DNA from 3 places in the Chryseobacterium sp. Marseille-Q3244 genome. Region 1 is predicted to be linked to each of the others. Evidence: riboswitches for the same ligand, from Rfam matches in the RefSeq annotation. Region 1 holds a riboswitch; each other region holds the start of a gene.

The links. Region 1 has a riboswitch for cobalamin ahead of NBX25_RS07550 (T9SS type A sorting domain-containing protein). Riboswitches for the same ligand answer to the same signal wherever they lie in the genome.
Region 2: linked by a shared signal. The riboswitch ahead of NBX25_RS16440 (acyl-CoA thioesterase) and the one ahead of NBX25_RS07550 (T9SS type A sorting domain-containing protein) in region 1 are both predicted to bind cobalamin.
Region 3: linked by a shared signal. The riboswitch ahead of prpB (methylisocitrate lyase) and the one ahead of NBX25_RS07550 (T9SS type A sorting domain-containing protein) in region 1 are both predicted to bind cobalamin.

Annotation. Positions count from the first base shown of each region.
Region 1 covers NZ_CALNWX010000003.1:391,814-401,997, reverse strand. The annotation lists gene NBX25_RS07570 (alanine dehydrogenase) at 1-882, opposite strand, end outside; gene tsaE (tRNA (adenosine(37)-N6)-threonylcarbamoyltransferase complex ATPase subunit type 1 TsaE) at 952-1,359, opposite strand; gene dnaG (DNA primase) at 1,961-3,946, shown strand; gene clpP (ATP-dependent Clp endopeptidase proteolytic subunit ClpP) at 4,059-4,745, shown strand; gene NBX25_RS07550 (T9SS type A sorting domain-containing protein) at 4,833-5,948, opposite strand; cobalamin riboswitch at 6,015-6,207, opposite strand; gene NBX25_RS07545 (esterase-like activity of phytase family protein) at 6,465-7,733, shown strand; gene NBX25_RS07540 (aspartyl protease family protein) at 7,848-8,663, opposite strand; gene NBX25_RS07535 (helix-turn-helix domain-containing protein) at 8,783-9,940, opposite strand.
Region 2 covers NZ_CALNWX010000009.1:70,415-80,598, forward strand. The annotation lists gene NBX25_RS16410 (acyltransferase family protein) at 1-838, opposite strand, end outside; gene NBX25_RS16415 (GNAT family N-acetyltransferase) at 903-1,409, opposite strand; gene NBX25_RS16420 (endonuclease MutS2) at 1,537-3,684, shown strand; gene NBX25_RS16425 (hypothetical protein) at 3,820-4,482, shown strand; gene NBX25_RS16430 (hypothetical protein) at 4,516-5,403, shown strand; gene NBX25_RS16435 (hypothetical protein) at 5,481-6,278, shown strand; cobalamin riboswitch at 6,313-6,493, shown strand; gene NBX25_RS16440 (acyl-CoA thioesterase) at 6,610-6,993, shown strand; gene NBX25_RS16445 (HD domain-containing protein) at 7,041-7,631, opposite strand; gene NBX25_RS16450 (XAC2610-related protein) at 7,633-8,331, opposite strand; gene NBX25_RS16455 (acyltransferase family protein) at 8,539-9,549, opposite strand; gene NBX25_RS16460 (PadR family transcriptional regulator) at 9,954-10,184, shown strand, end outside.
Region 3 covers NZ_CALNWX010000018.1:35,829-46,012, reverse strand. The annotation lists gene NBX25_RS21525 (hypothetical protein) at 10-279, opposite strand; gene NBX25_RS21520 (DUF6796 family protein) at 604-1,320, opposite strand; gene NBX25_RS21515 (VOC family protein) at 1,367-2,023, opposite strand; gene NBX25_RS21510 (siderophore-interacting protein) at 2,016-2,834, opposite strand; gene NBX25_RS21505 (helix-turn-helix transcriptional regulator) at 3,016-4,011, shown strand; cobalamin riboswitch at 4,365-4,558, shown strand; gene prpB (methylisocitrate lyase) at 5,001-5,912, shown strand; gene prpC (bifunctional 2-methylcitrate synthase/citrate synthase) at 5,899-7,053, shown strand; gene NBX25_RS21490 (bifunctional 2-methylcitrate dehydratase/aconitate hydratase) at 7,088-8,539, shown strand; gene NBX25_RS21485 (CoA-acylating methylmalonate-semialdehyde dehydrogenase) at 8,613-10,109, shown strand.

The DNA of each region.
Region 1 (10,184 bases):
GTCTATGGTAATATCGATGATGACACTGCCTTTTTTCATTTTCATGACCATATCTTCAGTCACAATAGGCGTCATATTTAATCTTGGAAGAGCTCCAATGACTACATCAGCACGTCTTAAGCTTTTGCTGAGTTCTTTAGGATCAATGATGGAAGTAGGTACACGGCTGTCTACCATGGTGTGGAGTCTTCTTAACTTTGACAATGAGTTGTCGAATACTTTTACACTTGCTCCCAAGCCAATGGCAGCTTTTGTGGAAAATTCTCCTACAATTCCAGCTCCCAGGATCACTACCTCAGCAGGCCTTACCCCTGTAATTCCGCCAAGCATTAATCCATTGGATAGTGCTAATAATTCAGAAGCATATAAAATAGAAACGGTTCCTGCAATTTCACCGATTAATCTTACCAATGCCAGCTGCTTATATTCATCCACGATAAATTCAAAGGCAATGGCATTGACCTTTTTCTCTGCAAGCTTAAGGAAATACTCCTTGTCTCGAAGATTGATCTGAAGAGCTGACACCATATAGGTATTAGGTTTCATATAATCAATTTCATCCAAGGTAGGAGGGTTGATTTTCAGGATCAGGTCCTGTCCGAATGCTTCTTTAGGATCATTGGTAATCTTTGCCCCAGATTCAGAATACTGTAAATCTGTAAAAAATGAACCTTCTCCGGCTCCGGCTTCTATGATAATTTCATGGCCGTGCTCTACCAATACTTGTACAGCGTCCGGAGTAATGCAGGTTCTCCTTTCGTTGAGACAAGTTTCCTTAGGAATTCCAATACTGAACTGTTTTCCCTTCTTTATAACCTCCAATTTTTCCTCTTTCGGCATCAATTCTTCTTCTGTGAAAGGAGTAAAAATATTTGTACTCATCCTTAAATTAAATTATGTCTTACAGATTGTTATTTTAATACTGAATTAATAAGCAAAGATACATAATATTTAATCGAATGACACTTCTCTGTTTTCACCCGTATTCACGATGCTCATTGTGTGGTAGTTAAGGCCATACAGCTCTTCTTCATACACTTCAGGCCACTCAATAATGCATAGAAAAGAGTTATCAAGGTATTCTTCGATTCCAATATCATACACTTCTTCAATGTTTTTTAAGCGGTAAAGATCGAAATGGAATACTTTTCCTTTAGAAGTATTGTATTCATTAACGATAGAATAGGTAGGAGAATTTACTTCGTCCTCGCTTCCCAGATTTTTTAGCAGAAATTGAGAGAAAGTAGTCTTTCCAGCTCCAAGATTTCCCTTAAGCAAAAGGATATTATGTTTTAATTGAGGAAGAATACTGTCAACAACTTCCTGCCAGTCTTCAATTGTATGTATAGTGAATTGCATAGGCTAATTTGTTTGCAAAAATAATGAAATAAGTTTTAGAGTGGAAGGTTTGAGAGTATTAGAGTGAGAAGGTAATAGTGTTTTAGAAGTAAGCAAGTCAATAATATGAAAATTACTATATACGATTTTACCCCATTGTCATTGACTACGTCGAATCTTCGATTTCTGAAGAAGGAAGAACTTCATATATATCTTAGATTCTTCATTTCACTTCTGAACTACGTTCGCAGACCTTCAGCCTGTATTCAGAATGCCAAGGTCATAATAAAAAGATTTGTATAAAATTGTATGTCGGCTCCTTATTTTTTAAAGATAAAAAGTGTAGCTGCTTAAGATTTTTTTAGATCCAAACTTTAAACATAATAAGGACATCTAGGTTTTGCGAAAATTTCTAACTCTTCATCTTATGTGAGCTTTTCTGCAGAATTATTTTAAACTTACTTATGTGAACTAAAGTATTTTAAAATAAAACTTTTGTGACTTTTGTGGCTTTGCAAAGTTTAAACAACTTTGTTATTTGATGCCCAAAGTCTATGATTTAAAGTTCACGAACTTTTGGCAAACTTCACAAACTTTTGCTTAAAATACCTAATTTTGCAATATGATTTCGAAGCAGACAATAGACAAAATTTTCTCAACGATACGAGTAGAAGAGATAGTAGGAGAGTACGTTCAGTTGAAGAGAGCAGGGTCTAATTTTAAAGGACTCAGCCCTTTTCACGAGGAAAAGTCTCCTAGTTTTGTAGTCTCTCCAAGTAAGCAGATCTGGAAAGATTTCTCTACAGGAAAAGGAGGGACAGCCATTTCTTTCCTGATGGAAATTGAAAACTTCACTTATCCTGAAGCCCTTCGTCATGCTGCCAAGAAATATGGAATTGAAATAGAGGAAGATCTGCGTGAAATTTCTGAAGAAGCAAAACACGCCCAAACAGAAAAAGATCTGTTATATAAAATTCATGAAGTTGCCAATACTTATTTCCAGGAAATCCTTTGGGATGATGAAGAAGGCAGAAGTATAGGGTTTGCTTATTTTAAGGAAAGAGAGCTTAAGGATGATATTATTAAAAAATTCCAGCTTGGATATTCTCCTGAAAAAAAGAATGCCTTTACTACTTATGCAATAGAGAAAGGGTATACTAAAGAAATTCTTGAAAAATCCGGACTTTCTATTTTTCCCGAAAATACTCCGGCAGGGGTTGACAGATTCCGGGAAAGGGTCATTTTCCCGATTCATAGTTTCTCAGGAAGGGTTTTAGGTTTTGGTGCCAGAATTCTTAAGAATAATGTAAAAACAGCAAAATATCTTAACTCACCGGAAACGGAGATCTATCATAAATCCAATGTTCTTTATGGATTAAACCAAAGTAAGCAGGCTATTTCAAGAAAGAATGGCTGTCTTTTGGTAGAAGGGTATATGGATGTGATCTCACTTCATATGTCCGGAATTGAAAACGTTGTAGCGAGTTCGGGAACTTCCCTGACTACGGAACAGATCAAACTTATCAAGAGACTTACAGAAAACGTAACGATTCTTTTCGATGGAGATAATGCCGGTATTAAAGCTAGTTTCCGAAGTATTGATATGTTGCTGACAGAAGGGATGAACATTCGTGTTCTGCTTTTCCCGGATGGTGATGACCCGGATTCTTTTGCCAGAAAACATCCGCAGGAATATGTAGAAAAATACATCGAAAATGAAGCGATGGATTTCATCGACTTTAAAGCAGAAATTCTGTTGCGGGATGTAGGAAATGATCCTATCAAAAAAGCAGAAGCCATCCGTGATATTGTAAAATCGGTTTCCTTTGTACAGAATGCACTGAAAAGAGAGGTATACCTGAAGGAGGTTTCCAATAAATTCGGACTCTCTGAACAGAGTCTTTTCAATGAACTGGATGTTCAGAAGCAGATTACCCAGAACCAGACTCATCATGTTCAGCAACAACAAAAGGAAAAAGTTGCACCAAAGCTGGAGATTGTTCCTTTGGATAAGGAAAAAGAAGATCCTTTTTTATTCGATGTCCTATTTATGGAGAATAAACTGGTAGATCATATGCTGATGTTTGGAGATATTGTCCTGAAAAGAAGAAATGAGAATAATGAAGAGTACCAGATTACAGTCATTGAAGAGATTCTTCATCATTTTGAAGAAGAGCAATACGCATTTTTAGTCAAAGAAAATGAGATTATTATCAATCAGGTAAGAGAGGGAATTCAGAAAGATGAGTTGAGAAGTGGAAACTTTTTTGTATCTTTTATGGACGAGGAAATTACCACAAAGGTTGTAGATGCTTTGATGCCGCTGGATGAACTGGAAAACTGGGCTTCCAGAAACATTTATCCGCCTAATTACGGGGATAAGGTGGCAGATCAGATTCAGGGTGATGTTTTACTGCATAAATACAGATATATTGATTATCTGATCACAGAAACAGCTAAGGAACTGGATCAATACAGCAATACTGATGAAGTAAAATACTATGAGCTGATTAAAAAAATCACTTTGTTGAAACAGGCTTCCATCAGATTAAGTAATATCATTGAATATTCCCCGATCAAAGGAATCTATGGGAATAGAAAAAGATAGGGCAAAGACAAAAAAGTTCCGGATTCTGTGACAAAAAGTCCTATAAAATTTTAGGAATAAATATTGTAATTTAAACGTTGAAAATAGTATTAAAATAATACATAATATAAATATGGACATTAAAAAAGAATTCAGAGATTTCTCTGTAAAACATTTAGGAAACAACGGTCTGGTTACCGATCAGTATATGGGAATGTATGGACCAACGAATCTTACTCCATACATCATGGAAGAAAGAAGATTAAACGTTGCTCAGATGGACGTTTTCTCTCGTTTGATGATGGACAGAATTATCTTTTTGGGAACAGGAATTGACGATCAGGTAGCGAATATCGTTACTGCTCAGCTTTTATTCTTAGAAAGTGCAGATCCTTCTAAAGATATTCAAATCTACATCAATTCTCCTGGTGGTAGTGTGTATGCAGGATTAGGTATTTACGACACTATGCAGATCATTAAGCCGGATGTAGCAACAATCTGTACAGGTATAGCTGCTTCAATGGGAGCTGTATTATTGGTGGCAGGAGAAAAAGGAAAACGTTCTGCACTTAAACACTCAAGAGTTATGATTCACCAGCCTTCAGGAGGAGCTCAGGGAGTTGCTTCTGATATGGAAATCAACTTAAGAGAGATGTTGAAATTGAAGCAGGAGCTTTATGACATTATCGCTCTTCATTCAGGACAGACTTATGAGTGGGTAGAGAAATCTTCCGATAGAGATTACTGGATGACTTCTGAAGAAGCTAAAAACTTCGGAATGGTAGATGAGGTTTTACAGAGATCTACAGAAAAAAAATAATTGATTGTATAATCATATTGAAAAACGCATCCAATTTGGATGCGTTTTTTTGTTTGACTGCGAATGCACATATTTTTGTATTCATTTCTACTTCTTCACAACCTTATGCACTGTAGAACCATTTTGGGTTTTAACCTCAACCCAATAGATTCCGGCATTTAAGGCTTTAAGATTAATCTTTGTTGCCTGTGAAGTCATTACTTTCTGCCCTAAAGAAGAATAAATATTTACTTCTTTCACCTTTTCAGAACTTTCAATCTGAATAAAATCACTCGTTGGATTAGGATAAATATTGAATAAGGCCTTTTTATTTACAGAAGAGACGGATAATGTAGCGTTACTTGCCTCAGTAGGAGTGAAAGGTCTTCTTTCTCCGAAGCTTAATCCCAACCAGCTATTGTTACTCAATTGTATCTGGCTAAGATCATTCTTTTTCTGCCAGCTGGAAAGATCTTTTCCTGTATATAATTTCCAGTTTTCTGCTCCAGAGTTGTTTCCCGTGAAGGCATTTAATGACAGACTGGAAATTTGATTATTGCCAGAAGTGAAATTGAAATATGAAGCTTGGGATTGAATTAGCTGTAAAGCCTGTTCTGCTGTTATACTGCCATTATATTGAATTCCAAAAACGAAGGAGTTGGCTTCACCATGAGAGTTATTGGTTCCAAAATCTACAACAACAAGACTTTTATTAGTTCCTGTACCAATCCAATTGGTAATTTGAGATGAGGTATACCATTGGGAGCTGTAAGCCGGTACAGGAGCTGATGGTGGAGTGTCGATTTCATCAAGACCATAGGTAATACCAAACCACAATCCATCTGTTAAAACAGTATAACCTACACCATTATTTTGATTGGACATATTCCCGGCATTGGGACCAGACCAGGTAATCCAGTAATCATCTGTACTTGGAGTATGGTTATTGTATGCGAAACTGTATAAAAACCCTGAAGGAATATCAGCCTCTATTGCAGGTTCTGCCGCCGCAATCGCATTAATCATGTCTTCCGCCATTAAATTATTACCATCAAAACGATAGCCCCACGCATAGGAGGCAGGTGTATTAGTGTCATTGAAATCGGCAATGAAGTAAGCCTTTTTGGAGCCGGTTCCTACCCAAAACTTAATGTCGTTTTCAGTGAATTGAGCAAAGAAAAACTGCATACAAAGCAGTAAGAAAAAAAGAGAGATTTTTCTCATAATATAATTAAATTAAAGTTTTATTCCCGAAACTTATTTATTGACAGGATGATTTTTCATCCTGAAATTAAATGGGTATTTAAGGCAGGTCTCCTGGCTCGCATCCTATAGCCAACCTTCCCGGATGTTGATCCAGTGGTATAATTAATAGCTATAGGTAAAAACAGCTTACAGTTGCGGGTACAGCTCAAGATTTGAATAATATTCTCACTTGATTCCCTATTGTGAACAGTGTTCAACCTTAAAAACGGTGCAAATATATCATATAAATTTTTGATGTCTGTTTTGTGAATTACATAGCAATGTTCAGTTTTTTCTGATGTTGAATTGTATTTTTAATAATGGGTTTTATTGATTGATAATGAATTGGGTTTTAATTTTGGGTTTTCGAAGTTAAATTTCAATTTTTATTGTTTATATTGAATTCATCTCAAGGTTATATTGTTAAAATACAATTAGCATTACATTTAAGATCAGTTTATAATCAAGTTATACTTTCGCGCCATAAAAGTTAATATGAAAAAACTACTATTATCTGCTTTGATGATGGCTTCATTATGGTCATGCAGTAAAGATGATGACAACAATGTAAATAACCAGGATATTAATTATTCTAAGCTTCCTCAGGAGTTTCCGTTTTCAAAAATGGCAACAATAAACGGAGTGGATGTTATTAATGGCGGATTTGGATCCGGCGCAGCCGCCCATCCTACAAGAAAAGGAGAATTTTATGTCATTACAGACCGTGGCCCGAACACAGATTACCTAAGTGGGAAAAAGTTTTTAACCCCCAATTTTACACCAACGATAATGCATTTTAAAATTAATGCAGAAGGGAATGTGGAAGTCATTAAATATATTAAACTTAAAAACCCATCCGGTCAGCCTATTACAGGACTTCCAAATCCTGTAGGAATGGGAAGCACGGGAGAAGTGGCTTATGATGCGGCTGGAAATATTCTGGGTACGGATAAATATGGTTTAGACAGTGAAAGTATTGTGGCAGCACCCGACGGGACATTCTGGGTTTCTGATGAATACGGACCACACATCGTTCATTATAACGCTGATGGAGTAGAGTTAGAAAGAATAAGTCCGATTGGGGTAAATACAGGAAACAGAAAACTACCTGCAGTGTTAGCTAAAAGAAGAGCGAACAGAGGGATGGAAGGCCTTTGTATGACTCCGGACGGAAAAACACTGGTAGGAACCATACAATCGATGATGTTTGTTCCTTCAAAGGCGCTGGCAACGAATACAACCTTAACGAGAATCGTAACTTTCGATATCAGTACGGGGCAAACGAAACAATATCTATATAAACAAGATGGTGGAGCTTCCGATTCGGTTTGTGATATTACAGCATTAGGCAATAATGAATTCCTTGTCATTGAAAGAGATGGTAATTTCGGAACACAGGGCGGAATTAAAAAAGTATACAGAATCAACCTAAGTGATGCAACAGATGTAACCGGAACCGACCTTGCAGCGGTAGATGGGATGAAGGTAAACGGAAAAGCCCTGGAGCAGTGTACATGGGATGAGCTTACCAAAGCAGGAATTAAACCTGTTTCAAAAAAAATAGCCGCAGATCTGGTTGCAAAATTAGGATATGAACATGATAAATTTGAAGGGATTGTTTATTTAGGAAACAATAAACTAGCTGTTTTCAATGATGATGATTTTGGGGTGGTAGATGATGGAAACGGAAATCCTAAAGCGAAGATACTACCTAAAACGGGGAAGGTAGACAAGGGAACTATGTATATAGTCGATATTCAATAATTAGATTTTTTTAACGGAAAGCGGCGGGATTTATCCCGCCGTTTTTTATTATTGACCTTGATAATTAGTTTAGAAAATAAGAGATATTTGGAAGAAAGATGCTTTTTGTTCAACCTATTCAATCCAAACTTTATTATTTTTAAAATCAATTGTGAAAATATAGCGGCACATGGCCTCAAAATTGAGCACGCCATCATAAATAATATCTCTTGTAAATGACTTTGAGATAAATGTTTTTTTTCCAATAATAAATGGGGTCTCAGAATTCATTTGATTCTTGTCTTTTGATAGTTTCCAGGTTGCAGCAGTTTTTGTAGATAAAAGTAATGGGCCACTGTTTCCGGAATCAAGAAGAAACCAGTATGACTGATTGTCTTTTGGGATATTCAAAAAAATATTAAGTTCAGTAGCTTCCAGGCCATTGGCAAATCTACTGGAAACGAGATGTTTTCTCTGTATTGCTTTTTTTGATGATGAATGACTTTCAATAATAATGGTATTTTTAGCAAGATTGAGAGTAAGAATATGATCAGTAAATGATTTTAAAGAAATAACACCATCTATTTTGGGAAATTCTTTTGGCAGAATAGTCATAATATCTAGAACACCTACTGTTGGATGGTCTATTTTTTCAGAACCTATAGTCATTGAAATATGATCTGCCTTTTGAACTTTAATAATTTCTCCGCTCATTCTAAAACCTGTAGCACTTCCATATATTTTTTTATTAAAATGCTTTGCGATCTCTGGAGAAATAAGAGTCCCACCCCCTCCGGTATCAAAAAGGAAATTATACTTTTCCCCTTCAATAATTACCTCTACAGTTTTCATGTTTTCAATATAAGGTTTTAGCCTTATTGTGTCTTGTCCAAATCCCCAAACGCTTATTCCTAAAAATAATAAGGTGAAAAATGTTTTCTTTGTTTTCATAATTCTTTTGTTTGTTATGTGAGACAGAGTAGTCTCTGTTTTATAGCAGACAAATTTGAATCATTATCTTCCAAAAAAACGACCGATTTTAAAAAGTCGAACCAAATAAAAAGGAGTGATCAATTCGCTTTATAAAAGGTGTTTCTGTATTCTGTAGGGGTTAAAGTAGTATGTTTTTTAAATGCAGTATTAAATGATGATTTTGAATTAAAGCCAACCTGATATAAGATTTCTAAGACAGTGCAATCTTTTTTAGAATGATTTTTTAATAATTCCATTGCATTTTCGATGCGGTATGTGTTCACAAAATCAAAAAAATGCTGGTTCATATTTGAGTTAATTAAAACGGATAATTCCCGGGTGGGCATATTCATTTGCGCTGCAAGGTTTTGAACTGTAAGAGCTGGATCTAAATAAGGCTTTTCTTCTACCATATATCTGTTCAGTAATTCGATTTGAAAATTGATCCTGTTATCGTTGATCTTTTGTTGGTCTTCTGATTTGATCTTCGGAGGTATTTCACCTTTTAAATCGTTTATGATCTGTAATTGAGTATCAACTCCTCTAAAAAACTCAGGATATTTTAATGCTTTTAAAACAAACCAGCTGGCGACAATTAATGCAATGATATCCAGAAATCCATTAATGAAAATCAGAAGTTGGTGATCATTGGTATATCTCAATATATTTTTAAAGGTTGCAAAATAATGAACAGCTGTAAAAAGTAAGGTTATTTGAAACAACCATTTAAAGACTAAATTGGCAGAATAAGATTGATTTTGGAGATAGAGATTTTGGGTTCTTCTCAAAATCATGAAAATGAAAATAGTGTAAACTAAATACTGGATTTCTATCAAATATTGGAAAATAATCATTTCAAAGGTTTGATGATGATGTTTGAAGAAATACTTTTTTTCAATATCATCAGCTCCATAAATTCCTGAAGCCAACAAAAGGTTGATAACGATAAAAGGAATTGTATGTAACAGAAATTTACTTTTTAATTGAAAGTCATTATAGCAAAGTGATAAAACATACAAGTAGAATAGGGGAATGTTCAATAATATGATGGTCCACCTGAAAATCTCTAAATTTGGATAAATGCTAATGATAGGTTCAGCAATGAAAACTCCGGCAGCATCAATAGCTGTCAGAAAAAGATATCCTGCAAAAAGTTGATTGGAAAGCTTTTTAGTAGATTTGATGGTCAATAAAAAGAAAATAAGAAGGAATAATATAAAAACAGATATGATAGCGATCGTTTTTAAAAAATCCATTTAAGTAGTTTTAAGTGATGTATAAAAAATAAAATTCTTTAGGATTTCTTCACTTCCTATCCTTCTTGGCCCCCACTAATTTTTCCTAAAAATCAAAACAAGTGTAAATATAGTTTTTTATAATAAAAAAGCGGTCTCAAAGAAATAATGATTCTCATAGTCATCTGGCTGATAGCTTTTGCCATTTAGCAGATTCCTGGAGTATTATATTATCTTTTAGAGACCGCCTCTTTTTTATGTTGCT
Region 2 (10,184 bases), on a different contig from region 1:
TATTCCCCAGAAAATATACCACCCCACTTCCTAAAAACCTTTTGATCATATTATCTTCACCATCATATAACTGTTTAATCATAATTGCTGATAATAATGGGATAAAGAAGAGTCCTTTTTCTGTGTATAGTAATAACAGAGAAAGAATTAATACAATATAAATAACTATTTTTTTTCGCAATCCGGTACCTGCTAAAAAAGCAGCCCCTATTCCCAACAGGTAAGATGATACTGTTCGTACCAAAGAATTTAAACCATAAGTAATATCAAGATAGTCTGAAGATTTAATCATCTGCATCCGCATGTCTGAGCCTAAATATAGTTGATCAGGAAGATATGGGAGAATCACTCTTAAAACCAAGCCTGAAATAATCAATATTTCACTGCGTATTTTATACCGAACGATGAAGAAAAGCAGAAAAGGAAATATCAGATAACAAATCCATTCTGTGCTTAATGACCAATAGACCGTACCTAATGAATAATTGGGATTAAAAAAACACTGTAATAAAGCGGCATTAACTAAAAATTTGGTTTTTGAAGTTTCAATCAGAAATAGAGCAATAAAAATAACAGATACAATATAGACCGGATAAATCCTGTTTACTCTTTTCTTATAAAACTTCTGTACCGCGCTAAAATTTAAGGTTTTAAATTTATCAGCATAAGAAATTGCCAGTAAAAATGCGCTTAAGACAAAAAAGATATCTACCGCAACATAGCCTTTCTTAACAACAGTCTGAATAAGATCCGTCTTAAAATGACTAAAATGAAAAAAAGTGACCCATAATGCTACAATTCCCCTTAACCCGGTTAAGGACTTTATTTCATTTTTCATATATTGTGTATACTCTCAATCTGTTTGAGGCTAAAGATAGAAAAAAAACTGATGGATTGAATGTTTAGTCTCTTTTTAAGCTAAAAATAATATTGTCGGGATTATCTTCGTCTTTTTGATCTTCTTCAAGGGTAAAATGATATTTTAAAAGAAGCTGTTTAGAATTTTCATTGAATCTGCTTGTGATGGCTAAAACTTCCAGCAATTGCAATTCATTATATCCATAATTTAAAACAGCATTTAGAGCTTCGGACATAAGTCCTTTTCGATGATATTCTGGTAATAGTTCATAACCAACCTCAGCTGTTTCTCTGTCCTCCGAAAATTTCCATAAACAAATAGTTCCGATGAGATTGGGAGTGTCTTTATATGAAATTCCCCAGAAAACAATCTCTTTATTTTGAGTTTTCCTCTTAATATGCAGGATAAATTCCAAAGCATCATAGTTGGTTTTTGGATAATTCCTTTTCACATATTGGTTGATAATCTCATTACTTCTGATTCGAAGAATATCCTCTATATGACCTTCATGGATCTCTTTTAAGACCAGTCTTTCTGTTTCCAGTTTCATATTTTCATTAAAAATTATCATTAAATCTTTGAAAAGAAATACAGAATAAGGAATAATTCTTCCATCAATCTATTTTGTAAATCACTCAAATATACGTAATAATCAAAATTCTCACTAAATTTGCACTGTGTATATAGATAAAGAAGATTTAGACGAATTAGAGTTTCCGCAATTGCTCGCGGAAATTTCCCCATTTGCGTATTCTCCGAAAACAAGAGAAAAAATTCTTCAACTTCGTCCGATGGAAATTGACGAGGCGGAACTTTCATTGAAAAAAACATCAGAATATCTGTCGAGTTTTGAAAGTTCAAATGCAATTCCGTTTGATGAGTATGAAGATATTGAAAGTGAGCTGAAACTGATGCTGATTGAGAACTACCGTCTGGAAAACAGTGCTTTCATTAAAATAAAAACCATCACGGAACAGATCGGAAGATTACAGAAGTTCTTCCCTACTATGCCGGAAACGTTTCCTACTTTATTGGAAGAGGTTTCTGTCCTGGAATTCAGAAAAGAGATCATCGACAAAGTAGATAAGGTATTCAACCGTTTTGGTGAGGTAAAAAGTGAGGCATCCCCAGCTTTAAAAGGGATAAGAACTGAGATCCAGCATGCTAAAAAAGCGATTCAGGAAAACTTTAACCGTGCTCTGACTACGTATGGACAGAGTGATTTTTTGGATGATATAAGGGAAACAATTATTGACGACCAAAGGGTGTTGGCGGTAAAATCAGGATTTAAGAAAAGAGTTCCGGGCAGAACCCTGGGCATTTCAAAAACCGGTTCTATCACCTATATCCAGCCGGACAGTGTTGTAAAACATTATTTCAAACTTCGTGAAAATGAAGAGGAAGAGAAAAAAGAGATTGATAAAGTTTTAAGAACGCTTACTGCTGAACTGGCAGAATTCCAGCCTCAACTTTGGAGATATCAGGTGTATATTTTTGATCTTGACCTGGTAATGGCTAAAGCTAAGTTTGCTGAGCTTATCAACGGTGTTCTTCCAAAGATCAACCGTCATAGAACATTGAGACTGAAGGATGCTTTCCATCCATTATTATGGTTGAGAAATAAGGTAGAGAACAAAACAATTCACCCACAAACCCTGGCTTTAACGGATCATAATAGAATTATATGTATTTCCGGACCTAATGCTGGTGGAAAATCAATTACATTAAAGACTGTAGGCTTGCTGCAATTGATGATTCAAAGTGGGATTCTGGTCCCTGTTCATCCAAAGTCCGAAATGTTTTTCTTTGAAAAGATCATGACTGATATAGGTGATAATCAATCTATTGAAAACCATCTATCCACTTATTCATCAAGATTAAAGAAAATGTCCGGAATCATCCGTGAGGCTGATGCGAATACACTTTTACTGATTGATGAGTTTGGAACGGGTTCTGATCCTGAATTGGGAGGTGCTTTGGCTGAAAGTTTTATGGAATTTTTCTATGATAAGAAAAGTTTTGCAATCATTACAACCCATTATACCAATATTAAATTGGTTATAGAACAGCTTCCGAATGCTCAGAACGCGGCAATGCTTTTCAATGAAGAAACCCTGGAACCCATGTATAAACTGGAAGTTGGACAGGCAGGAAGTTCTTTTACTTTTGAAGTGGCTGAAAAGAATAAAATCCCAAGGTTCATCATTCATTCTGCTAAGAAAAAGGTAGAACATGACATTGTGAATCTTGATAAAACGATTGTAAAGCTTCAACAGGAGAAATTTGAGGTTGAAAAACTGAAATCGGATCTTGCAGAAAGAAAAGAATCTGTAGAAGACAAGCGTGATAATCTTCAGAAACTGAATGACCAGCTTCAGCAGAAACTATTCAATTTCCAGAAACTTTACGAAGAGGAACACCGTAAGCTTCAATTCGGAAACAAGATTGAAACGTTCATTGACAGCTATACAAAAGGAAAATCCAGAAAAGATGTGGTGAAGGACTTTGTGAAATTGCTCGAACAGGAAAAATTCAGAAAGATTGGTGCTGATAAGGATGAATCCAAACGTCTTCAGGTGGTTAAGAGAAAGATCACCCAACAGCTTAAAAAGGAAGAAGTAATTGAAAAAATTGCTGAAACCAACGAAAAACTGGAAGAAAAACGCAAGAGTGACCGCGAAATATGGATGAAAATAGGGCAGCGTGTCCGAATTACCGGAAGTACCAGCGTAGGAACGATTGAGAAAATCTCCAGAAATAAAGTGATTGTCAATTACGGAACTTTCAAAACGACAATTGATGCAGATGAACTAGAGAGAATTTAATCCATTTGAAAATGGATCAATTTGAGAGTTTGAAAATTAACTGAATACAATAATGGAAGAGAGTGTCTGAGGATGCTCTCTTTTCTTTTGTATATTCTCATGAGAATTTCTTATTTTTAACAAAAAACAATAATTATGAAGCCATTAAAAGTATTATCAGACCTTATTCCAATACCAAGTTACACCGTCATTATTCTATGTTTTTTCTTTCCTTTTTTCCTGATAAAGTGTGGTGATACCACCTTAATGTCTATTAAGGGAACAGATTTGGTAACAGGTGTTTCCAAGCAAGCAATGAATGATCGTATGAAGGAGAATTTGAAAAAAAACGCTCCCTTTGGGTCCGCTTTTGGAAATGATTCTGATGACTCATCGTCAAATGCTAACAGCGAGTATTCACCACTTAATGCTTCCAATGATAAAAATAACAAAGAGAATATTCCCCCAAGTCCGTTTATCATTCTTGCTTTTTTAGCTGCCATTGCAGGAATTGTCATTCATCTGATAAAAAGTATTAAGAAAAAATATATCTATCATATTGCCATTTCCCTGTTGGGTCTTATCTCTTTATTAACTTTCTATTTAACATTCCAATCCAAGATGGAAGGTCTTGGAAATAATAAAGTTGGAATGGGATTAGGCGGCGGCGTCACCATCAGCTATGGTTTTGGGACTGCCTTTTATGTATGTGGAGCGTTGTTCCTGCTCGTGCTTCTTTTCTTCGGGGTCTTTTCCTATTATCTTAAAAATGATCCGAAGGCTATTTATGACTCGTCAAATCAGAGGTCAGAATCTTAACACAAGATTTGTAGATAAAACCATTATTCTAACATGTACAAGATCTATCGCTCAGTATTTTTAATTGGGATTTTCAGTATTTCGTCTTTTGTGAATGCCCAGCAGAAAACACCAAATCCTGCACAAAAATTCAGTACGATAAAAATTGATGATATTTCAAAGGAAAACCTAATTACACCTACTTATGAGACCCTGGTTTCCTATGCCAAACAAAAGCAGCCTGTCAATGGGATATTTTACACCGCAACCTATAATCAAGACACCAATACACATAGTGTAGAATTGAAAGACAAAGCTGACAGCCTTATTCCATTAACCTCTTATGAATTCAAGGACGGAATAATCAGCTCTATTATGACAGGTAAAAGAGATACACAAAAGTATACAAGAACAACTGAAAATTCAGGTTATACCCAGCAATTCTCTAACGCAATTCAGACCCAAATTGACTTCTATAAAAATGGCTTAATTCATACCATAAGACATTTTGGATATGGAGTAAAAGCTTCCGGCTATCCGGTAGGGATATGGTATGCCTATTCTGAAGATGGTACATTACAAAAGAAAATAGACCATGACTCTCATTTCAGAATGAGTTTTTATGACCTTCTGGCTATAGGAGATTCATACGGCTTTCCTAATATAGGTATCACTAGAGCTTTTAATGATATTCATTCCTATTGGTACATCTTTCTCAATCCACATCCAGAAGACAGAACGACGAAAGAGATAACAATATTGGTAGATGATAAAACAGGGCAAATAATATACAGTATCACTAATGAACAACAAAAATATTTGAAAACTAAAGCCTATGACAGACTAAACCTTAGCAAAGAATCCCTGGAATGGGTACTGGAGAATGATAAGTACCATATTCCTGATGAAGAATTTTATAAATTATTTAGAGGGTATTGGTAATTTCAATAAATACCTTTTTATTTTACCCATCCAAAAAACATTTAATTTATATATTTGGGGATCTAAAATTTGTTAAGATGATTTCAGTAAACAAGACATTGTACCTGTCTGCTTTCAGTTTTTTTTCTTTAGCCTTCGTCAAAGGACAGAATAAAGTTCCTTTTGGTGTTGTAAAAGCTGAAGAAGGCTATGCCAATGTTCGTGTGCATAAGGATAATTACAGGAAAATTGTAGATAAGATCCGCATGCGCAAAGGGGATGTTTTTGTTTATGTAAAGCCTGCTCCCGGAGAAACGGAATGGATCTGGATCAAATATCCTGAAAAGCAGGACGATGACAAACCTTTTGTACGCTATGAAACCCTTGACAAAGAAGGAATGGTGAACAAAGAGCGTATTGCCTTTGTTGATCAGCTTCCCGCCTATACACCTTCTAAATCTAAAAACGGAAAATCACTGATCTTTACAGATAATTCTGACCCTAAAATTCCTACTGCCCAGAGAAGTAAAGTGGTGATTGACATATATCCATCTAATGCCAGTTACCGTAAAAAGGAAAAAGATGCCGAAGGAAAGCTTCTTACCATTGATAAAGTAAAACCATGGGGAATTGGAAATGATCTTCCTGAAGGAATGACGGAGATTAAATCAATCAGACTTCAACAACCTGGAAGAGGTTCTGTTTTCGTGAGAGAAGCCATCAAAAATATGTTCCAGCCTACCATGGATTTCAACAATATTGGAGTAACTTCTCTGGACAATGACAACATTTTCCTTTACATGATCAATGGTTCCGGCGAAAACAGATATACAACCCTATGGACTATCAAGAAGGGAAGAGTAATCAGCCAGATTATTTATCATAATCCGGAATAAATTCATTAATTTTGCAGCCGAAAAAGTTTTACGCTTATTCATCATAGAAACTGGTTCTGCATAACCGCAGATTAAAAGGGAACCGTGTGAAAATCACGGACTGTCGCGCAACTGTAAGTAACTGAAATCTTTATCAAAAGATCCACTGTGCGAGGCATGGGAAGGAGATAAAAGATGTTACAAGTCAGGAGACCTGCCGATTTCTTAAACAAGAAACTTTCGCGATTTGAAGTTTTATTGATCTGATGGATTCTTTCAGGGGCCTCCAACGTTCCTGTCATTATTCTGTTGTTTTGATACGATTTCATTTCGCCTTAATTAATAATGAAATATGACTACAGAAGAAAGAATTGAAGCTGCAGAAACCAGAATCTTTAAAGCGGTTTTCCCTAACACAACCAATCATTACGATACTCTTTTCGGAGGTACAGCCATGCAGCTTATGGATGAAGTAGCCTTTATTGCTGCGACCCGTTTCGCAAGAAAAAGAGTGGTAACAGTAAGCAGTGACAAAATCGATTTTAAAAAACCAATTCCTGCAGGAACAATTGTAGAACTGATCGGAAAAGTTTCATATGTTGGAAAAACCAGTATGAAAGTAAGTGTTGAGATCTACACAGAACAAATGTACTCTTACGAAAGAGAAAAAGCAATTGTGGGAGACTTTACTTTTGTAGCAATTGATGAATTCAAGAAACCAATCCAGATCTTATAAATAAAAGTTTCGGGCGGCCTTTGGCCGCCCGAAACTTTTCATACTATTTATTTTAAAACTTTTTCCGTTTCCAGACCTTTCCTCAGTAACAGTTCAAAGGCCTCTCCCATTTCATCCGAAGCTCTGGTAATGGCATTTTCAAGCATATTTCTGATCTGCTTTTCGGTAACCCCAGCCTCTGTCCAGCTTTTTCCTGAAGTATAGGAATTCAGAATAAAAGGCATAATCCTGTCAATAGAACAGGCAAAAATGGCATCCGGAGTTGCCTCTTCCTCAAACTCAAGCCATAGATTAAAGAATTCCGACCGTAAAGGCTCATCCAGAATTCCGAAAATTTTCTGTGCAGACATCTTTTCTCTTTCAAACTTTCCAACCATAGCAGCTTCGTCGAAAAGAAAAGTATCACCCGCTTCAATTTCGACAAGGTCATGAATGGAAAGCATTCTTATCACTCTCAACAAATCAATATCCATACGGTTTTTAGCATAGGGATAAAGGATTTGGGCCAGAATAATGATCTGCCAGGAGTGTTCTGCTGTATTCTCTCTTCTGGAATCATCTGCATTGTAATTTCTTCTCTGTACATTTTTCAGGGCATCAACAGCCAGGATAAAATCGATTTCTTTCTGGATTTTCATTTTACTTTCCTCTATTATATTGATCTGATGGATATACCTTGGTTCTGGTAGTCCACTTATTATTCTTTTTTTCTTTGATGATAACTTTCACATAGCCATCTTCGCTTTCGTCTTCTTCTTTTTCAAGCACTTTATCGAGTCCTTTATTTGGAATGACTTCATATTCTGTAGTAAAAAAATTACAACATCCGGATTTTCCAAAGGCAATAAGGCGTTTACGAACCGGATCTGTTTCAAAAAAATCAAAATTATCTGATCCCAACTCTGTAAGTTCTTTACTTTTTACAAACGACATTCTGGTACTATTGAATACATATACATCATAAGATGCTGAACTGTAATTCCCCATATTTCCATTTCTTATCGCCAGATCTTCGGTTCCGTCAAAATTAAAGTCACCAAAAATCACAGGGCTTTGTTCATTTGTTAGGGCTATTACTTTTCCACGCTCCAGTCTCTGTCCTTTTCCAAGTTTTAAAACCAGATTATCTGATGTAAAGCTCTGCACTTTACTGTTTTTATTATCAAATACCTCAACAGTTCCTTTATCCATACATTGGTCATCGAAACAATTGTCTATATGAATGATAGCATTATAATTTTTGGATGCCTCTTTAACTTCAAATTGATATTGTCCAAAACATAAAGGACCTAATAGCATAAAAGCGGATATACTCCTGTAATAATTCAAAATATTCATGTTCATAGTAATATTGGATTCAAATGTTTTATAAAAAACTTTCAAACAAAAATACGAATCATAGTTCCGATTTCAAAACTCATAAAGAACGAATTATGATCAATGAGTTGTTTTGGAAATATTTAATATACAGGTATAGGAAAGTAAATACTTTCAGAATTAATGGTGGTTTTATGTTATTATAAAAGATAGCCCTTAAAATATATCTTACTGGGACTGTAATTGCGGACTATAAATGGTTTTAAATCGTTTCATCTTTTTCTCTACAAAATGCCATGAAAAATAAGATAAGATGTAAGTTACAATTGTTGATAAAGTAAACAATAAAATAGGAGACAAATTCAAAAAGCTCATAAAAACTTGTTGGATAAAAAAGGCATAAATATAGACGCCATATGATATATCTCCTAACTTTTTTGGAAGTTGAAATGATTGAAAATAATCTTCACCTAAAGGAATAATTAATAACGGGAATATAAAGGATGAGGTTATATGAAATACACCAAAATAAAAGCTAATGGCTAAGGAAACTAATAGTATGACAAACAGAAGCCAATTGAATCTGAATTTTACAAAATTCATTAATGCCCCGCCAAAGAACAATGCAGAAAGCTTGTAAAACAGAATAGATTCCAGATTAATTGTATTGAAAAAAGAGCTTAGGTAATTAGGGTTAAACGCTGTAAGACATACACTTATTAGAAAACCAAGTATTAACAAGTTTCTTTTAGTTATTGACGATTTAATAAAAAACAAAAAACTTATAACTATGTACATGCTAAACTCGTAGGCCAATGACCAAAGACTGCTATTTGTAGCGTTGGGATAAGGGTTGTTTACAAACATACCCGGGACATTGTATTGAACGTTATACAGACTTAAATTATTTGGTAAATAATACCAAAAATCTTTTTGAAAAACCACTTTATAATTTAGTAAAACCATTACCCCCATTGAAAAACAAAGCATAACTAATAATGCAGGGAAAAGTCTTAGTGATCTTTTCCAAAAATAATCGAAAAGGCTCTTAGAATTTTCAACACTTTGAAAAATTAGGTAACCACTTAAAACAAAGAAAAATGCTACTGCAATTGCTCCTAATGAAGTTGTCTTTGTCAAATCAAAAAGGAAATCTGAATTTCCGGTTAGGTCAAATGAATGGGAAAAAATCACTAATGTTGAGAAAAGTAATCGAAGCCAATTAAAATTATTTTTCATGGAACTAATTTAACAAATAAATACCATTTGAAATATATTTTAAACAATTACACACCTTTAAGTTAATGTTATAAACCTGATTCGTAAGCATTTAACATATATTGAAAGTTTATTGTGTTAATTACCTAATACTTTAATATTGATTAGTTAATATTCCCATATTTTTTATCTAAAAATTTGATTTTTTTTAAAAAAATCAATCAAAATCTATTCAAATAAAAATTACGTATAAAATTATTTAACTGATTATCAATATATTAATTATTTTATTTTTAAAATTTCACTACTTTGTATTGCATAATACCATTTTATTTACATATCTTTGTAATGTAAAATTAGAATAGGCTCAACTAGCTAGGAGCATTTTTCTAAAATATAACCTTAATTAACAAAACTTATCAAAGATGAATACTGAAAATACCAAAGCGCAAATGCGAAAAGGAATTCTGGAATTCTGTATTCTAAGTCTCATCAATAATCGCGAAATGTATGTTTCTGATCTTATTGACGAACTGAAAAAAGGAAAACTGGATGTTGTGGAAGGTACCCTCTACCCTCTTCTCACAAGACTTAAAAATGGAGAGTTTCTCTCTTACAGATGGGAAGAATCTACTGGAGGACCACCCAGAAAATAT
Region 3 (10,184 bases), on a different contig from region 1:
TCATATGTTTTATACTTTAAAAGTGTAATTCAAAGCGAAATACAACATAAAAATACAGATCAACGTATAAATCCCATTAACGATCATCAATACAGCTCCCAGTATCGTTTTTCTTGATGCAATGGCTAATATCAACGCTAAAATTACAACTCCGAAAATTAAAAGCATAACAGCATTTCCCCAATCATGAGTAAATAATACCTCATCATACTTCATGAATATTATGAGTAAAAGAATATGAGCTATGGTAGCAAAGAGGCTTAATTTAGATGTAGACATGTGTATATTTTATGGACAAAGAAATTTTCCTTCTTCATTATAAGAATATCAAATATAATACATTCTTCCGTAACTGTATTTTTAAAGAATATTACTTTCTTTACAGCAAACAAGCGTAATGATGGAAGAGATCATCAAAACAGTCAATACATAATGTGTCATTTTTATTCTAATATCATTTATATTCATTTTTAAACACCCTGAAGATCAATACATCAAATGATGAAGTTGTCCCTTAAAAGAAACTGCTCATAAAAAATTGAGCACTGAAAAAGTGCCCAATTGAAAATGTAATATATAGAGATCGTTATTAGTTCTGTTTTTTTAAACTCTATTTAGTTTCTTTCTGAAAAGAATCAGTAACGAGCCGAAGAAGGTAAGATAAGCAATATTGAATATCGCTCCCCCAACCCATCCTGAGTAAGGCAGCGGTAAAAGACCCTTGATTGGAATGATAAATAAGGTCAAAACAAACGGTGTTAATAAAGCCATCCATCTTGGCAGCAAGGTTTTATTCAAAAGAATACATACGGCAAATGAGATCCATCCAATGGCCAGTACTCCGATAGCAGCTCCCCAAGCAATATTAAGCATCTTCATAAATCCACGTCCTGTTTCTAAAAGATAGGCATGAGCAACCGGATCGGTATGATAGACCGCTTTATAAATTTCTCCTACATAAAAGAATCCGGCATGACCTAAAGGAGACAAGACAGCTCCCGTTAATAAAATCCAGTATACCGCCACTGAATACCATGTTTTAGTATCTTTAAAAAACTGAAAAACCAACCAGGTTGCAGGAAGTAACAATGGTCCTGTGAGCGCTCCGATTAAAGCTCCAAACATCAATCGCGGAGTCGATCCCTCTAACATTAGGGTTGCAAATTCTACATCCACCTGGTTGGCATAAGTCTTTGAAAACAATGGATAGTCAGCAGGATTCGGGTCAAATCCGGCAACAAAAACATCTCCAATGATCCAGCATATAGAAACGATGATAGCCGCTGCAAAAGACCAGTTTATTTTACTTGAATAATTCATATTTCGTTCTTTATTTTAATAATTTTTGATTCTAAAAAATCGGGGATTATAATATATTTTCAATTTTCAAATCAGAATTGATGAATTCAACAGTTTGTAACCCTTTTCCCTGTACAAGCTCTAAACCCTCCTGATTGATGAGCAATTGATTTAATACCTGAGTATTCAGAAGATCTGTTCCTACCTTAATACTTCTCACTCCTACAATTCCATTGGGATGACTAACTTCTTTAGGCCTGGGATCAGGAAGATAGGCGGACATTAAAAAAGGAAAATCAATATCATCCGGCATTAGAAGTTCCCATGTAAGCTTATTTCCATATACATCTTTTCTTTTAGCTTTATGAAACCTGAACCCGATATTTTCATTTTTGAAAAATTGTTTTTCTGAATTCAGGTTTTCTAATGTAGACTCCAAAGACCATTCACACCAGCCTTCCTTTACGTTTTCCCACTGCCTCATCCGTTCTAAAACGGACTGATAGCCAAAGATTTTCATCATCCATTTTATATAGCCAGGAAGTCCGGAATTATGGTAAATTTCTATAAAGCCCCCTTTTTCAAACCAGATCAAAGCATTATAAGCCTTATCAGGATCTGTTCCATACTCTACAATAAAACCCGCATCCTGAATCTTTTTTACAGCAGTATGTAAGTCCTGTACCCGGTACAATACATGACTTAATTGTACATTATTATTCATTTCTAACCTCATTTTCCTGATGTCTTTCCATTGCAGATTTATCTTCTGCAACTCCCGATTTCCAATAAGAATAAGCATATAATTCTCCCTGTTTCCATTGCTTTTCTTTACGGAGATAGTGACGAATTTCCTTTACTGAAGAAAACTCCGCTGCCACATATCCGGTTCTGGATGATTCCGGTAATATCTGCTGCTTTACAACTTCTGGAAGGCGGCTGCCTTTCTGAGGATATTCATTATGAATCCAAATAAAATTGATGTCTGCCAGTGTCTGCAGCTCCTGTTCATCCACCTTACCATCTACTTCAAGGATACAGGTTCCTTTTGCAGAAGGGGGTAAATCTTCAAGAATAGCAGCAATCACCGGAATTCCTGTTGCATCGGCAACGAGTAAATAATTATCTGCCTTTGCATACAATTCTGTTTTCCCGTTCTTCATTAAAATTCCTAATAAATCTCCTTTTTTTGCATTAATCGCCCATGCTGAAGCCGGTCCTTCATCTCCATGAGCCACAAAATCAATCCAAATCTCATTTCGGACAAGATCAATGCCCCGATGCGTATACGTTCTGATAACGGGACGGGTCTCCTCAGGCTGAGGTTTCCATTCCGTTTTTTCATAATCAAATTCTGGGAAATAAATTCGATCAACTCCTTGAGGCGGAATAAGAATTTTATTATTCACTCCAATTGTCGTGTTGACAATCAATGGGACGCTTTCCCCTGTAAGAAAGATCCGGATATAATGAGGGGTAATGTATTTTTTCCCGGTCACGGTGAATTCCCCTTGTATAGTCTCCATTTTTTTCATGATATCTTCTTTTCTGTTATTTCCTATTTGATTTCAATTGATAAAACAAAACACATTATTAAGAATCATTCTAAATAATTATTATCTTTGTGCAAAACTAATAAGTAAAACGGAAGGATGAGGTATGCAAAAGGGAGTAAAAAGTCCGCAAAAAGGAAAATTTTAATCAAAACAAATAAGGATGGCATTAAGAGTCTACGATGATAAAATTGGAGGAACATTGGTGGAAAGAAAATATCCCAATGCCTATTTTATAAACGATGGTGATATCAGAGAGTATGTTACTCATTTGAAACCTCCTTATGGAGAAGGGTTTTATCATGAAATCTGCTTTGAAAATGTTCATATCGGTTTTGGAAATGTTTCTCTCAAAAACAAGGTATTATTATACTTTGAAGCTGACTTTGACAGTGTTGAGATGCACTTTTCGCTGAAAGGCAGAAGCGCTGCTCTTTCAGATAATTTTGGTTATAAAATATGTTTTGAGAGCTACCAGCATAACATTATTTATGCTCATCAGATGTCCGGTCAGATGGAATTTGACGGTCATGAAATGCAGATCCTGGAAATCAATTTAGCCCCTGCTTTTTTTACAAAATTTCTTCCCGAAGACTCAGACGTATTCAATACATTCAGAAATGCCATTGAAAAACAGCATTCATGCCTTATCAATCCGCATCATAACCGCATCAGTTTGGAAATGTATCAGATTCTGAATGACATCATCCATTGTGAGCGTAAAGGTATTTTCAAAAGAATTTATCTTGAAGCAAAAGTGGCAGAACTTCTCCTTTTACAGCTGGAACAGCTTTTTAAAAGTGAGTCCTCCTCCTCTCTTCTCAAAAAGGATGAAGAGAAAATATATGCAGTGAGAGATTTTATCATTAATAATCTTGACCAAAACTGTTCATTAGTAGATCTCGCTCATCAAGTAGGGACCAATGAATTTACATTAAAAAAAGGTTTTAAGGAACTGTTTGGAACTACCGTTTTCAATTTCTGGAATGATACAAAGATGGAACAGGCAAAAAAAATGCTTCTTGAAGGAGACTTAAACATCAATGAAATCTCTGATATTATCGGATATAAGAACCCAAGACATTTTTCAGCAGCATTTAAAAGAAAGTATAATTTAATTCCTAGTAAACTTAGGAATACCAATGGTATAACTCACTAAATTATTAAATGATTTCAACCGATATTTACCAATGATGACTTTCTCAAAATCTGTAGTTATTTTCTAATTTTCACCCTAGATTATTAGGCTTAATCGGTCTATTTTCAAATATAAAAATTACCCATAAAAACACATTCTTTATTTTATTTCATTTAACATTCAGGTGTATTTGTTAATGATTTGGTAATAAAAAAACACTACAAAAAGACTGATTTTTATCATACCACCAAAAAACAAAGATCCACAAAACAAACATTATCAATTCATTACCCAAAATTAATTATTGTTTACATAAAATATTTTGTCGTTCTTATAAAATGGCTATATTTACCACCAAGGAGTTCTTAACACCTTCTTTATCAACCGAAATTGGTTACACTTAGCTGTGTATTAAAAGGGAATCGTGTGCAAATCACGAACTGTCGCGCAACTGTAAGTAACAACTAAAGGTTTTTATCAAATCAATATCCACTGTATGCCCCGGCCTATGGGAAGGATGATAAAAACTGTTACAAGTCAGGAGACCTGCCCATTTCGTAGTGACGATGCTTTCGCGATCTGAAGCTTATAGTCAGGTATGATACGGTATGGATAATTGTGTGATAAAATTGTTTATCTACTGATCTCATTTTTGAGGTAGATACTGGCAGAACAGCGTGTGCTTATTCTGTAGGTCTATAACTCATCCGTGTCCCCTTTCCATAATTTTTCTTTCTCACAAAACATCGTGAAGTTTATCTAGAACTTTTTATTGGGTTTAATCTATGTAAAAAGTTAAAAAATGTACCAAGCCAATCACCATTATGCATCTATGAATAACAGATCTATGACAGAGATCTTGTTCTATGGAGTTTCGAAAAAAATGCAGTCTCCATACCCATTAATAGCTCATCTGATTTCTTCTCATCATTCTCTTTTTACCTCCCAACAACAGCATAGCAGCTCTTCTTTCTTATCGCACAAATTTCAACTAAACAATAAATATTAAAATGACTAAAAATGAAAACTGGAAGTCCCCCGGTGCTCAGTTCCGGGAGGCCATGCACAAAGAAAGTCCTCTTCAGATTGTAGGAGCCATCAATGCCAATCATGCATTACTGGCCAAACAAGCTGGCTTCAATGCCATTTATCTTTCAGGAGGCGGGGTTGCTGCCGGATCTTTAGGAATTCCGGATCTGGGAATCACCACGCTGGAAGATGTATTAGTAGACATTCAGCGTATTACCAATGTTTGTGATTTGCCTTTATTGGTAGATGTAGATACAGGTTTTGGCCCATCAGCGTTTAATGTTGCCAGAACGGTAAAGTCATTAATCAAAGCAGGAGCTGCTGCTCTGCATATTGAAGATCAGGTAGGAGCAAAACGTTGTGGTCATCGTCCAGGAAAAGAAATTGTAAGCAAAGAAGAAATGGTAGACCGATTGAAGGCTGCTGCTGACGCGCGTACCGACGAAAACTTCGTAATCGGAGCCAGAACAGATGCCTTTGCCAATGAAGGATTGGAAAAAACCTTAGAAAGAGCAGCGGCTTATAAAGAAGCAGGGGCTGATTTTATTTTTGCAGAAGCTGTTCCCGATTTAAGTTTCTATCAAAAATTTGTAGATGCTACAGGAATCCCTGTATTGGCCAATATCACCGAGTTTGGAATGATCAATCTATACACGGTTGATGAATTGAAAAACGCAGGAGTAGGATTGATCCTCTACCCTCTTTCAGCCTTCCGTGCTGCCAATAAAGCCGCATTGAATGTCTATGAACACATTCGTAAAGATGGTACCCAGGCCCATGTATTAGACACGATGCAAACCAGAGAAGAACTCTACCAAAGCATTGGATACCATGACTATGAACAAAAATTAGATAACCTTTTTAAACAAAATATTAGTAATGTCAACGAATAGCGAACCAACATTCAAGCCTAAGAAAAGCGTAGCCCTTTCAGGAGTAGCAGCAGGTAATACCGCGCTTTGCAGCGTAGGAAAAAGTGGAAATGATCTTCATTACAGAGGATATGATATTCTGGATCTGGCAGAGAAAGCAGAATTTGAAGAAGTAGCTTATCTTTTGATCTATGGCCAGCTGCCAACAGGAGCTCAGTTGAAAAATTATAAAGCCAAATTAAAATCCCTTCGAGGACTTCCGCATTCTGTAAGAAATATTTTAAAGAGTATTCCGGCAGCGGCTCATCCAATGGATGTCATGCGTTCTATGGTATCCGCTATTGGAAGTATTCAGCCTGAAAAAGATGATCACAATGTAGCCGGAGCACGAGATATTGCGGATAAATTATTAGCTTCATTCAGTTCCGGACTTTTATACTGGTACCATTACACCCACAATGGTAAGGAAATCAATGTAGAAACAGACGATGATACGATTGGCGGGCATTTCCTTCACCTTTTACATGGTAAAAAAGCTCCGGATTCCTGGGTAAAAGCAATGGAAATATCGCTTAACCTTTATGCGGAACATGAATTTAATGCTTCTACATTCACCGCTCGTGTTATTGCCGGAACTGCGTCAGATTTTTATTCATGTATCACAGGAGCCATCGGTGCGCTAAGAGGGCCAAAACACGGAGGTGCCAACGAAGTGGCCTTCGAAATCCAAAGCCGTTACAACTCACCGGACGAAGCTGAAGCAGATATCCGTCAGCGTATTGCTAACAAAGAGGTGATTATTGGATTTGGACATCCGGTTTACACGATTTCAGACCCTAGAAACGTAGTGATTAAAAAAGTCGCTAAAGAACTTTCAGAAGAAGCCGGAGATATGCTGCTGTATAACATCGCAGAAAGGTTAGAAACCGTGATGTGGGAAGAAAAGAAAATGTTCCCGAATCTGGATTGGTTCTCTGCGGTATCTTATCATTTAATGGGAGTACCAACCCTTATGTTTACTCCACTGTTCGTTATTTCCAGAGTAACAGGATGGAGCGCTCACATTATTGAACAGAGACAGGATGGAAAAATCATTCGTCCAAGTGCCAATTATACAGGCCCGGAAAATAAAGAATACGTTTCTCTACAAGACAGAAAATAAACAAATTACCTAATAATAAAACTATAAAACAAAGATGTCATCACACATTTCAAATGAAAGACCACAACCGGATCAGGTATTAGTAGATATTGCAGATTATGTATTAAGCTACGAAATTAAAAACGATTTAGCCTGGAAGACTGCTCATTATTGTCTTCTGGATACGATCGGATGTGGTCTGGAAGCTTTAACCTATCCAGCCTGTACAAAACTTTTAGGCCCAATCGTGAAAGGAACCGTAGTTCCTCATGGTGCAAAGGTTCCGGGAACACAGTTTCAATTAGATCCTGTTCAGGCAGCATTTAATATCGGAGCTATTATCCGTTGGTTAGATTTTAATGATACATGGCTGGCTGCTGAATGGGGACATCCGTCAGATAACCTGGGTGGAATTTTAGCAACAGCAGACTGGTTATCAAGGACCAATATTGCGGAAGGAAAAGCGCCTTTAAAAATGAAGCAGGTATTGGAAGCGATGATCATGGCTCACGAGATTCAGGGCGTAATGGCACTGGAAAATTCTTTCAATAAAGTAGGTCTTGATCACGTATTATTGGTAAAACTGGCTTCTACAGCTGTTGTTGGAAAACTGATCGGTTTAACGCGTGATGAGATCATCAATGCAGTATCATTAGCGTTTGTAGACGGACAATCTTTAAGAACATACCGTCATGCTCCCAATACAGGTTCCCGTAAATCATGGGCTGCGGGTGATGCCACATCAAGAGCAGTACGTTTAGCATTAATCGCGAAAACAGGAGAAATGGGTTATCCATCTGTATTAACAGCTAAAACTTGGGGATTCTATGATGTTTCTTTCAAAGGAAATGAATTTAAATTCCAGAGAGAGTATGGTTCTTATGTCATGGAGAATGTATTATTCAAAATTTCATTCCCGGCTGAATTCCATTCTCAAACTGCTGTAGAAGCTGCAATGACACTGCATTCTACCTTGAAAAAGCTTGGAAAAACAACAGACGATATTAAAAAGGTTACGATCCGCACCCATGAAGCTGCCATTCGTATCATCGATAAAAAAGGGCCTTTGAACAACCCGGCAGACCGTGACCACTGTATCCAATACATGGTAGCGGTACCATTGATCCATGGAAGATTAACGGCTGCAGATTATGAAGATAATATTGCTTCAGATCCAAGAATTGATATTCTGCGTGATAAAATTGAATGCGTGGAAGACGTTCAGTTTACAGCAGATTATCATGATCCTGAAAAACGTTCTATTGCCAATGCGATGACCATAGAACTTAATGACGGAACTGTTTTGGATGAAATTGTGGTAGAATATCCTATCGGGCACAAGCGAAGAAGAGAGGAAGGAATTCCTGAACTTATCAAGAAATACAAAGTCAACTTAGCGCGTATTTTCCCTGAAAAACAGCAAAAAGTAGTCCTTGAAAACTCATTGGAATACGAAACATTGATCAATCTTAATGTCAATGAATTCGTTGACCTACTGGTAATATAACCCAATTAAAAGTTGAAAGTAAGCAACACCACTTACTTTCAACTTTCCTTCTCAACTTTTCAACTTATAAAACATGTCACAAAAAGTAAAAATATTAATCAATGGAGTGTTTACTGAGAGTAAAACTCAAGAACATCTTCCGGTAGAAAACCCTGCTTCCCAAGAAATTCTTGCTGAGGTGCCTTTAACATTAGTATCAGAAGTCGATCAAGCCATTGAAGCTGCTACAGAAGCTTTCAAAATCTGGAAAGAGGTTGCCACTCCGGAAAGGGCGAGGTTATTTTTAAAATACCAACACCTTTTAAAAGAACATCAAAAAGAAATCGCCGAAATCCTTTCCAAAGAAAACGGGAAAACCTTTGCAGATGCAATGGGAGATGTATGGCGCGGTATTGAAGTTGTGGAACATGCCTGCAATATTCCAACCCTGATGATGGGAGAAACGGTAGAAAATGTAGCCCGTGGCGTAGATACCTACAGTTATATTCAACCTCTTGGAGTTTGTGCAGGAATTACTCCTTTCAACTTCCCTGCGATGATTCCTTTATGGATGTTCCCAATGGCGATTGCCTGTGGAAATACCTTTATCTTAAAACCTTCTGAGCAAACGCCAATGACTTCCATGAAAATGGCAGAGCTATTCTTGGAAGCCGGCTTTCCAAAAGGAGTTTTAAATATTGTTCATGGCTCCAAAGATCAGGTGAATCATATCCTGAATCATCCTGAGATCAAAGCCATTTCATTTGTAGGTTCTGTTCCAGTAGCTGAACATGTTTACCGTACAGGAACAGATAATCTGAAAAGAGTTCAGGCTTTTGGCGGTGCAAAAAACCACATGGTCGTTATGCCTGATGCCAATAAAGGGCAGGTCATCAACAATCTGGTAGGTGCATCGTGTGGTGCAGCCGGGCAGCGTTGTATGGCTATCAGTGTTGCAGTTCTGGTAGGTGAAGCTCAAAATTGGGTAGAGGAGATCAAAACCGCTTTAAGCACGATCAAACCTGGAGTATGGTCTGATGAATCTGCTGCTTTTGGCCCATTAATCAATCAACAGTCTAAAGAAAAGGTACTGAGACTTATCAAGAGTGCTTATGACCAGGGCGCTGAAGTATTATTAGATGGAAGCAACTGTATCGTAGAAGGATATGAAAACGGATATTTTGTAGGTCCTACTCTGTTCAATAATGTATCTGTAGAAATGGATATTTACAAAGAGGAAATCTTTGGCCCTGCTTTACTTTTATTAAAAGCAGACACGCTGGATGAGGCTATTCAGATCATCAACAACAACCCTTATGGAAACGGAACTTCGATCTTTACCAATTCAGGAGCTGCTGCCAGAAAATTCCAGCACGAAATTGAAGTGGGACAAATTGGAGTCAACCTTCCGATTCCTGTTCCATTGCCATTTTTCTCATTTACAGGATGGAGAAAATCGTTCTTTGGCGACCTGCATTCTTACGGAAAACAAGGAGTAAAGTTCTATACAGAAACCAAAACCATTACTGCACGCTGGTTTGAAGAGGATGTTCCGGGAGGAAGTCTTAATATGACGATCAGTTTAAAATAGTACATGATGAAAGTGGGCAACTGAAAATAAGAGGCAAGTCCCCATTCACGATCTGAGCACTTTCAATTCAAATTT